DNA from 2 places in the Serpentinimonas maccroryi genome. Region 2 is predicted to be linked to the other one. Evidence: predicted binding sites of a transcription regulator. Region 2 holds the regulator's gene; the other holds the start of a gene.

Region 1 (4,704 bases), 330 kb from region 2:
GTGCACGCCGGCGTGCTGCCGCAGTGGACGGCGGCGCAGACGCTGGCCCTGGCCGCCGAAGTGGCGCAGCAGCTGGCCGGGCCCGAGTTCGGGCATTTTTTGCAGCACATGTACGGCGACCAGCCCGAGCGCTGGAGCGAGGGGCTGCAAGGCACTGAGCGCTGGCGCGTGGTGGTGAACGCGCTCACGCGGCTGCGCTTTTGCCGCGCCGACGGCAGCATGGAGTTCGCCAGCAAAGACAGCTCCGCCGCCGCGCCTGCCGGCTACCTGCCATGGTTCGAGGTGCCGGGCCGCCTGACGGCTGGCACCCCGATCGCTTTTGGTCATTGGTCCACGCTGGGGCCGCTGAAGCGGCCCGATTTGCTGGCGCTCGACACCGGCTGCGTCTGGGGCGGCTGCCTGAGCGCGGCCCGGTTGCCCGCAGCCGCTTCGACGCATACGCCGCAAATCATCAAGGTGCAATGCCCGCAGGAACAAAAGCCGGGGCGCTGAAAACCCGGCCGCTCAGGAAACCGGCTCGGGATTGGGCAGTTGCTCGCATGCAGCGCCAGACTCGACCACAACCGCAGCCTTGAACAAAGCCGCCACCTTGCGTTTGGAGCGGATGAACGGCGAACCGGTGCGCGCCCCCGTGCCTGCCTTGGCAGACTGCAGCTCCCACTCGGGCTTGGCCTCGGGTGCCAGCTTGGGCTGGTAGGGCTGCTCAAAGAACGGGTCGGCGGCCGGTCGCGCTGCCCGCTGCAGGCGCAGGGTGCGCACCTCGCTGCTGCCACGCGGGTCGTGCCAGAGGCGCTGGCCGTCGTTGATGCGGCCCGGCTCGCCACCGAAGCGGCGCCGGTCAGATTCGAGCTCCAGCGGCTCGATTTCGATCTTTTTTCCGAGCAGTTTTTCGATGTCGGCCAGCGACTTGGCATCGCGCCCACTGACAAAAGAAAAAGACTGCCCAGACGACCCAGCACGACCCGTGCGGCCAATGCGGTGCACGTAGTCTTCGGCGTTGAAGGGGATGTCGAAGTTGAACACCGCCGGCACGTCTTTGATGTCCAGCCCGCGTGCCGCCACATCGGTGCACACCAGCAGCTGCACCGCGCCGCTTTTGAAGGCCTCGAGCGCTTTGAGGCGCTCGTCTTGGCTCTTGTCGCCGTGCAGCGCCGTGGTCACGAAGCCGTCGCGCTCGAGTGTGCGCGCCAGCCGGGCACAGCCGAGCTTGCTGTTGACGAACACAAACGATTGGCCGATCTCGCGCTCGCGCAGCACCTGTTTGAGCGCCTGCAGCTTGTCGTTTTCTTCGATGCGGTAAAAGCGCTGCTCGATGGTGGCAGCGGTGGCGTTGGAGCGCGCGACCTCGATGGTCACCGGGTCTTGCAGGTAGCTCGAGGCCAAGCGCTTGATTTCGGTCGAGAAAGTGGCCGAGAACAACAAGGTGGTGCGCTGCTTGGGCAAATACGACAGGATGCGCTGCAAGTCGGGTAAAAAGCCGATGTCGAGCATGCGGTCGGCTTCGTCGAGCACCACGTATTCCACTTGGTTGAGCACGCAGTTTTTGGCCTCGATGTGGTCCAGCAGCCGCCCCGGCGTGGCCACCAGCACCTCGACGCCGCGCTTGAGTTCGGCGGTTTGCGGCTTCATGTCCATGCCACCAAACACCACCGTGCTGCGCAGATCGGTGTATTTGGCGTAGAGCTCAATCTGTTGCGCCACCTGCACCGCCAGCTCGCGCGTGGGCAGCAGCACCAGTGCGCGCACCGGGTGCCGCGCCGGCGACGTGGAGGCGCTGGCATGCTTGAGCAAGCGCTGCAGCAGCGGCAAGGAGAAGGCCGCCGTTTTACCGGTGCCGGTCTGGGCGGCGCCCATCACGTCGCGGCCTTGCAGCACCACCGGAATGGCCTGCGCCTGGATCGGCGTCATGGATGTGAAGCCGAGTTCGGCTACGGCACGGGCCAGCGGCTCGGCCAGCGAGAGTTCAGAAAAAGCAGGATTCATCTAAGGCGGATTGTCGCACCACATCGTGACAAAGCAAGAAACGCAAACGGGCGAGCTGTTGCGCGGCCGCAACGCGATAGGACGATCAATCCCAACCCAACCGGCACTGAGCCGCGCCAGAGAAGGGGCTCAAGAAAACGGCGGCTCGGCTCAAACGGCGTACGAAGGCGCCTGCGCGCTGGTCGGGCGGCCCTGGAAGTCGGTCCAGCAGCGCTGGGTGAAGTCGTAGAGCTTGCACTTGCGCGCGGTCTCGAAGTACCAGCGCCAGCTGAACTGCTGCACGATGATGCGCCCGGGCAGCATGTCTTCGAGCTTTTGCTGCGCCTCTTTGAGCTTGTACAGCGGCACGCTCATGTCCACATGGTGCGCGGTGTGCTCCATGATGTGGTGCACCAACGCACCGATTTGGTAGGGAAACTTCAGGTGCACGGTGGTTGAAACGAAGGGTGCGGCCTTGGCCCAGAGGTGTTTGTCGTCGTGCCACTGCACGCTGGTGTGGGTGTGGTGCACATAGACCACGAAGCCGATCATGGCGTTCCAAAACAGGAACGGCACCACGAAACCCATGACGACCAGCAGCCACACCGCCTGCCCGGTGGCCAGCGCCGCCCACACGAGGCCGGCGATCCACAGCAGCGCCACCGCCGAGACGAAGACCCCATCCCAAATGAACTCGCGCCGCTGCGTGCCCATGTAGGTTTTGCGCGGGAAAAACATGCGCAGCCACCACATTTCGATCAGGTAGTACAGCGCCGGGCCCCAGCCGCTGCGGTAGATGCGCTCGAGGGCGCGGCGGCCAGGCGAGAGCGCTTCGAACTCGGCTTTGGTCAGCGGCGCCCAGACGAAATCGACGCCCTTGAGGTTGGTGTAGCCATGGTGCACCACGTTGTGACCCACCTCCCACAGGCTGTAGGGGGTGAGCGAGGGGATCATGGCGATGCGCCCCAGCACCCGGTTCAGGCCGCGGTGCGGGGTGTAGCTCTGGTGGCAGGCATCGTGCCCGATGATGAACAGGCGCCCGATCACGAAACCCGCCGCCAGCGCGCACAGCAGCTTGGCCCACCAAGCCTGGAGCAAAATGGTGCCGGCGATCAGGGCAGCAAAAATGGCCCAATCGAGCACCAGCAGCGCCACCGCGATGGCGGTGCGGCGCTCGGCCAACGGCGTGATCCAGCCGCGGATGACCTTGCGGTGTGGCAGCGGAGCCCCGGCAGGAACCGGGCGCTCAGGGGCAGCAGAGGCTGCGGCTGGGTGCGGCTGCACGCCGCTCAAGGGGTCTGGTGTGGTGTGCATCGAGGACAGCAAGGGATAAAAATGTCAGCACGCAGGCCGTGCCAGACACATTTGCAGGCAGTCAAAAACTGCACCAGAATATTCTATCCTGCCCGCCCTTACAGCAGCTTGACCGCGATCAAAGACTGCAAAAAACAGCAGTCTATTCCTAGCCCCAAGCGGCGGCAGACGTCTATAATGCAGGGTTTTGCTGGCAACATCCACAAACAACCCAAGGAACCCACACATGGCCACCAAGCCGAAGAAAAAGAACCCCCGTCTGGCCTCAGGCCGCAAACGCGCGCGCCAGGACGTCAAACTCAACGCCGCCAACACCTCGCTGCGCTCCCAGTACCGCACCGCCGTCAAGAAGGTCGAAAAGGCCGTGCTGGCCGGCGACACGACCCAAGCCAGCGCGCTCTTTGCCCAGATGCAAAGCGTGGTGGACACGGTCGCCGACAAAGGCATTTTCCACAAAAACAAGGCCGCTCGCGACAAGAGCCGCCTGTCGGCCAAGGTCAAGGCCCTAGCCACCAGCGCCGCAGCGGCCTGAGCACCAGCCAGACCGACCGCCCAGGCTCGGGGGCTGCTTAACCCCCGCACAGCCTGCCGTTTGAACCGGGTGCGCTGCCAGCAAATCCCGATCTCAAAAATATAAACCGCCTCTCGGGGCGGTTTGTTGTTTTTGAACGAGCCTGCTCACCATAAGCCAACAGCGCTGAAGCACTCAAAACCAAGCTTATGGGGTTGAAGCACCTGGTGCAGGGTTGATCGAACCCCCATCGGGAAGCAAACACGCCTCCACCACCTCCAGCTCGTTGTCGCGTGCGAAACCGATCACGAAGTCCCAAGCCATGGGATCGTAGTCGCGCAAGGCGGTGTTGAGCACCACGCACTTGACGCCGTTGATCACCTTCGGATTGCACCAAGGCGAGTAGCCCAAGTGCGCACCCGGCATCCGCCCTGCTGGGTGAAAAGGGCTCATCACCCCGGACAAGCGCTCGGCCCAGTCGCTGGGGCGAAAGGGTTTGCCGCTGCGGGTGCGGCCCTGAATGAAGACTTCATTGGCGCTCGGGGAGACCATGGGGGTTCAGGCCTTAAAGGGTGGCTCGCCAGCGGCCGCCGAGGATCGCTCGCTGCACATGGTGAACCGGTAGAGACCGATGGGTGGATAAAGTATTCTATCTTATAGAAGACTTGCGCGCGGCTTCCCCGCCCCCGCCCCTCGAGCTGCGCCTACAATGTTCGCTTTAACCCTTGGCGGCGCCGAGGGTCAGACATCGCCCTTCTCCCTTCCCATCACCCACTTTTCGATCAGGACTCGATCCATGCTGCCAGCCGCCCCGGTGCAACCGCACGTCATGAACACCTACGGGCGCTTGCCGATCGAGCTCTCGCACGGCAAGGGTTGCCGCGTCTGGGACGTGCACGGCAAGGCCTACCTCGATG
Region 2 (4,704 bases):
CCCTGGTCGTGACCTACGATGCGCAGCGCGGTGAGCCGCGTGGCCGCCGCTCGCGCCAAGCCGATCTGTCGCTGCTCAAATTGGGCTCGTGCGTCGATTGTTCGCTCTGCGTTCAGGTTTGCCCCACCGGCATCGACATCCGCAAGGGCTTGCAGTACGAATGCATAGGTTGCGGCTCCTGCGCCGACGTCTGCGATCAAGTCATGGACAAGGTCGGTTACCCCAAGGGCTTGGTGCGCTTCACCACGCAAAACGGGCTCGAGCAGGGCTGGACCTCGGCCCAGATGTGGCGCCGCGTGCTGCGGCCGCGGGTTTTGGCCTACGGTGCCATTTTGCTGCTCATCACCGTGGCGCTGTTCACCAGTTTGTACCTGCGCACACCGCTCAAGCTCGACGTCATCCGCGACTCGACCATTTTGTCGCGTGTGGTGCAACAAGGCTACGTGGAAAACGTTTACACGCTGCGCATGCTCAACGCCACCGAGCAAGAGCAACCCTTGCGTCTGGTGGTGCACGGTTTGCCGGGTTTGCAAGTGATCTCCGAGACCGAATTCTCCCTCGCGCCTACGGGTGCGCGGGCGCTGGCGGTGACGGTTCGTGTGCCGCCGGGCAGCAGCGCGCCGGGCATGCACCCGATCCACTTCGAGGTGCAATCTTTGGGTGCCGAACCCATGACGGTGCGCCAAGACTCGGTCTTTATGATGCCGCGTCAATGAACACCGTTGCAGCCACACAGGTTTTTTGTGCCTGCGCCTGAACTTTTAGCCTCCAGACCTACACTCAAATACCATGAGCACTGCCCAAGCCGCCCCAGCCCCGACCAAGCCTGCCCCTTGGTACCGTGAGCCTTACACGTGGTTGGTGTTTGGTCTGCCGGCTGCATCGATTGCGCTGTCGCTCGCCTTGGTCGTCACCGCCGTCAAAAACCGCGACCCGGTGCTGGACCGCAATGCGCCCATGGTGCCAGCTGATCAACGCCGTTTGCAGATGATGACGCCCGAACAGCGCGCCACCTACTTGGCTAGCCTGCGCCCGGCACGCGAAGCGCGCAACCACGCTGCCAGCCCCGAGGTCCCGCCGCCACGGCAGTAGGGTGCCCTGCAAAGCGGCGCCTCGTGGCACACGAGCAGAGCCTAGGCCCCTAGTTGCGCATCGGCGGGTTCACCAGCCGCTCCAGCGCCTGCGTGTCTTTGATCAGCACGTAGCGCTGGCGCACGTCGATGATGCCGTCTTCCATGAAGCGCGAAAAGGTGCGGCTCACGGTCTCGAGCTTCATGCCCAGGTAGCTGCCGATCTCTTCGCGCGTCATGCGCAGCACCAGTTCAGACTGCGAAAACCCGCGCGCGTGCAGCCGCTGCACCAAATTGAGCAAAAAGGCCGCCAGCCGCTCCTCGGCGCGCATGGTGCCCAGCAGCAGCATCACGCCCTGGTCGCGCACGATCTCGCGGCTCATGATCTTGTGCACATGGTGCTGCAAGGCGCTGAACTCGCGCGACAGTTGCTCGATGCGGTCAAAGGGCAGCACACAGACCTCGGCGTCTTCGAGCGCGATCGCGTCGCAGGCGTGCTGGTCGTGCACGATGCCGTCCATGCCGATGATCTCGCCCATCATCTGAAAACCGGTGACTTGGTCGCGCCCGTCGGCGCTGGTGATGCAGGTCTTGAAAAAACCCGAGCGCACCGCGTACAGTGCGGTGAAGGCTTCGCCCGCGCTGAACAGGGACGCTCCGCGTTTGATGCGGCGCCGATTCGATATGATCTGATCGAGATGCTCCAGCTCTTGCGGTTTGAGCCCCATAGGCAAGCACAACTCGCGCAGATTGCAGCCTGAACAGGCGACTTTGATGCTCTGAATATCCATGTAAGCGCGGCCAAATAGTGCGCGAAGCTTAACCCATGTGCTGCCGTGTGGGGCGCGCGTCAAAGAAAACAAAAAATGGGCTCGACTTGACTCAGGTCAAGGGTGAGGGGGGATGTTCGGTGCATATTCTCGCACCAGGAGAAATTTTAGTGAAACCTGTCATCGACGAGGGGTTGCTGCGGCGTTTTGACGTGCCCGGCCCCCGTTACACCTCATACCCGACCGCCGACCGCTTCGTCGAAGCCTTTGGCGAGCAAGACTATGTGCAGGCTTTGCGCCAGCGCCATGCCGGCTCGCTGGCCTTGCCACTGTCGATCTATGTCCACATCCCGTTTTGCGATTCGCTGTGCTACTACTGCGCGTGCAACAAGGTCATCACCAAGCACCACAGCAAGTCGGCCGAGTACCTGCGCTACCTCACGCGCGAGCTCGAGTTGCAGTGCCGCCATCTGGGCTCGGGCCACAGCGTGTCGCAGATGCACCTCGGCGGCGGCACCCCGACCTTCATGTCGGACGAGGAGCTCAGCGATCTGGTGGCGATGGTGCAGCGCCACTTCAAGCTGGTGCCGGGGGGCGAGTATTCGATCGAGGTCGATCCGCGCACCGTGACCCCTGCGCGGCTGGAGCACCTGCACCGCCTGGGTTTCAACCGCCTGAGTTTTGGCGTGCAGGATTTTGACCCCACGGTGCAAAAGGCCGTGCACCGCATCCAGCCCGCCGAGCAGGTGTTCGACTTGGTGGCGGCGTCGCGGCGCATCGGCTTCGAATCCGTCAACGTCGATCTGATCTACGGCCTGCCGCAGCAAACGCCCGAGTCGTTTCGCCACACGCTGGAGCGCGTGCGCGAGCTGCGCCCAGACCGCATTGCGCTCTACGCCTACGCGCATTTGCCGGCACGCTTCAAGCCGCAGCGGCGCATCGTGGCCGCCGAACTGCCACCGGCAGCCGACAAGTTGGCCATGCTCTCGATCTCGCTCGAGATCTTCAACCAAGCGGGTTACGTCTATGTGGGCATGGACCACTTCGCGCTGCCCACCGATGCCTTGGCGGTGGCCAAGCGCCAGGGGCGGCTGCACCGCAATTTTCAGGGCTACAGCACGCAGCCCGACTGCGATTTGATCGCCCTCGGGGTCTCGGCCATCGGCCGCATCGGGGCCACCTACAGCCAGAACGCCAAGACGCTCGAAGAGTACTACGACCACCTCGACCAAGGGCGGCTGCCGATCGTGCGTGGGCTGGCGCTGAGCCGCGACGACCTGCTGCGTCGCGCCGTGATCATGGCGCTGATGTGTCAGGGGCGGGTGGATTTCGAGGCTGTCGGTCTGGCGCACCTGATCGAGTTCAAAAGCTATTTTGAACCCGAGCTGGAGCGCTTGCGCGAGTTCGAAGCGATGGGTTTGCTGCGCCTGAGCGCGGGCAGCATAGAAGTCAGCGACACCGGCTGGTACTTGGTGCGCGCCATCGCCATGCAGTTCGACAAGCACCTGCAGCAAGACCGCGACCGGGCGCGCTTCTCCAAAATCATTTGATCGCTGCAACGCCGCTGCCAAGCTGCTAGAGTCGGCCCATGTTTGAATCGATGCTGCTTTCGGCACTGGTGATGGGGCTGGTGGGCGGCCCGCACTGCATCGCCATGTGCGGCGCGGCCTGCGCCGGCATTGCCCACGCCGGCGAGCCGCGGCGCGTGCGCGCTTTGCTCACCTTCCAGTTCAGCCGCCTGATAGGCTACGCGCTGCTGGGCGCGCTGGCCGCTGGCACCGTGCAGGGCTTGGCTTGGATGGGGCAGCACACCGCCATCATCCGCCCGCTCTGGACGCTGATGCACGTGGCGGCGCTGCTGCTGGGGCTGGTGCTGCTGTTGCAGGCGCGCCAGCCGGCCTTCATCGAGGGCTGGGCCCAAGGGGTGTGGCGGCGTGCGCGCCCGCTCATGAACCGGCTCGGCCCCAAAGCGCCGGCGGTGCTGGGCGTGGGCTGGGCGCTCATGCCCTGCGGGCTGTTGTATTCGGCGCTGCTGGTGGCCTCGCTGTCGGCCAGCGTGGTCAACGGCGCCGCCATCATGGCCGCTTTTGCGCTGGGCACCATGGTCTCGCTCACGGCAGCGCCGTGGCTGCTGCTCAAGCTCAAAGACGCGCGCAGCGGCGGCTGGGGCATCCGGCTGGCGGGTCTGGCGCTGGTGCTGGTCTCGAGCGCGGCGCTGTGGATGGGCATCGCGCACCCCACGGGTTTGTGGTGCGACGAGCCAGTGGCGTTTTTGCATACCGATTGCATAGTTTCATAATGCAAAATGTCACGTTGCTGCGCTGCAATAATTTTTTTACCATAAGAAAAGTCGTTTCTTAATGCAAAATGCGGCCGGTAGTACATTGTTTTTAAATGGCTATTTTTTTGTCTTGTATAAGACATAAGATTCACGGCTGACCCCGCTGCGGTCTTACACTACAGGCAACGGCGCGGCGCATTGGCCCCTAGGCCGTTGCCGCAGCCCCACCGTTTTTTTAACCTTCAGGAGTGAAGCATGTCCTCTGCCATCAACAAACAACTCAGCCGCCAGCAGCAGATCGAAGCGCTGGAGCTCGACTGGGCGCAAAACCCGCGCTGGAAAGGCGTCAAGCGCGGCTACAAAGCCGCCGACGTGGTGCGTCTGCGCGGCAGCGTGCAGCCCGAGTACACGCTGGCGCAAAACGGCGCCCGCACCCTGTGGGAGCGCGTCAACGGCGGCGCCAAAAAGGGCTACGTCAACGCCTTTGGCGCCATCACCGCCGGCCAAGCCATGCAGCAAGCCAAGGCCGGCCTCGAGGCGGTGTACCTGTCGGGCTGGCAAGTGGCGGCCGACGGCAACACCT

What was found. Region 2 encodes FNR, which switches genes on or off when oxygen is low (the NO sensors DNR and NnrR bind a similar motif). Its sites were predicted from a motif close to TTGATNNNNATCAA; they were not measured.
Region 1: the regulator FNR is predicted to act here: its motif matches at 3,385-3,398, upstream of SMCB_RS07515 (fatty acid desaturase).

What each region holds. Positions count from the first base shown of each region.
Region 1 covers NZ_AP014569.1:1,634,418-1,639,121, forward strand. The annotation lists gene SMCB_RS07505 (symmetrical bis(5'-nucleosyl)-tetraphosphatase) at 1-492, shown strand, start outside; gene SMCB_RS07510 (DEAD/DEAH box helicase) at 505-1,983, opposite strand; gene SMCB_RS07515 (fatty acid desaturase) at 2,134-3,276, opposite strand; gene rpsT (30S ribosomal protein S20) at 3,503-3,808, shown strand; gene SMCB_RS07525 (DUF3579 domain-containing protein) at 3,995-4,339, opposite strand; gene SMCB_RS07530 (aspartate aminotransferase family protein) at 4,584-4,704, shown strand, end outside.
Region 2 covers NZ_AP014569.1:1,305,112-1,309,815, reverse strand. The annotation lists gene ccoG (cytochrome c oxidase accessory protein CcoG) at 1-716, shown strand, start outside; gene SMCB_RS06030 (hypothetical protein) at 790-1,092, shown strand; gene fnr (fumarate/nitrate reduction transcriptional regulator Fnr) at 1,142-1,861, opposite strand; gene hemN (oxygen-independent coproporphyrinogen III oxidase) at 2,011-3,390, shown strand; gene SMCB_RS06015 (sulfite exporter TauE/SafE family protein) at 3,429-4,139, shown strand; gene aceA (isocitrate lyase) at 4,377-4,704, shown strand, end outside.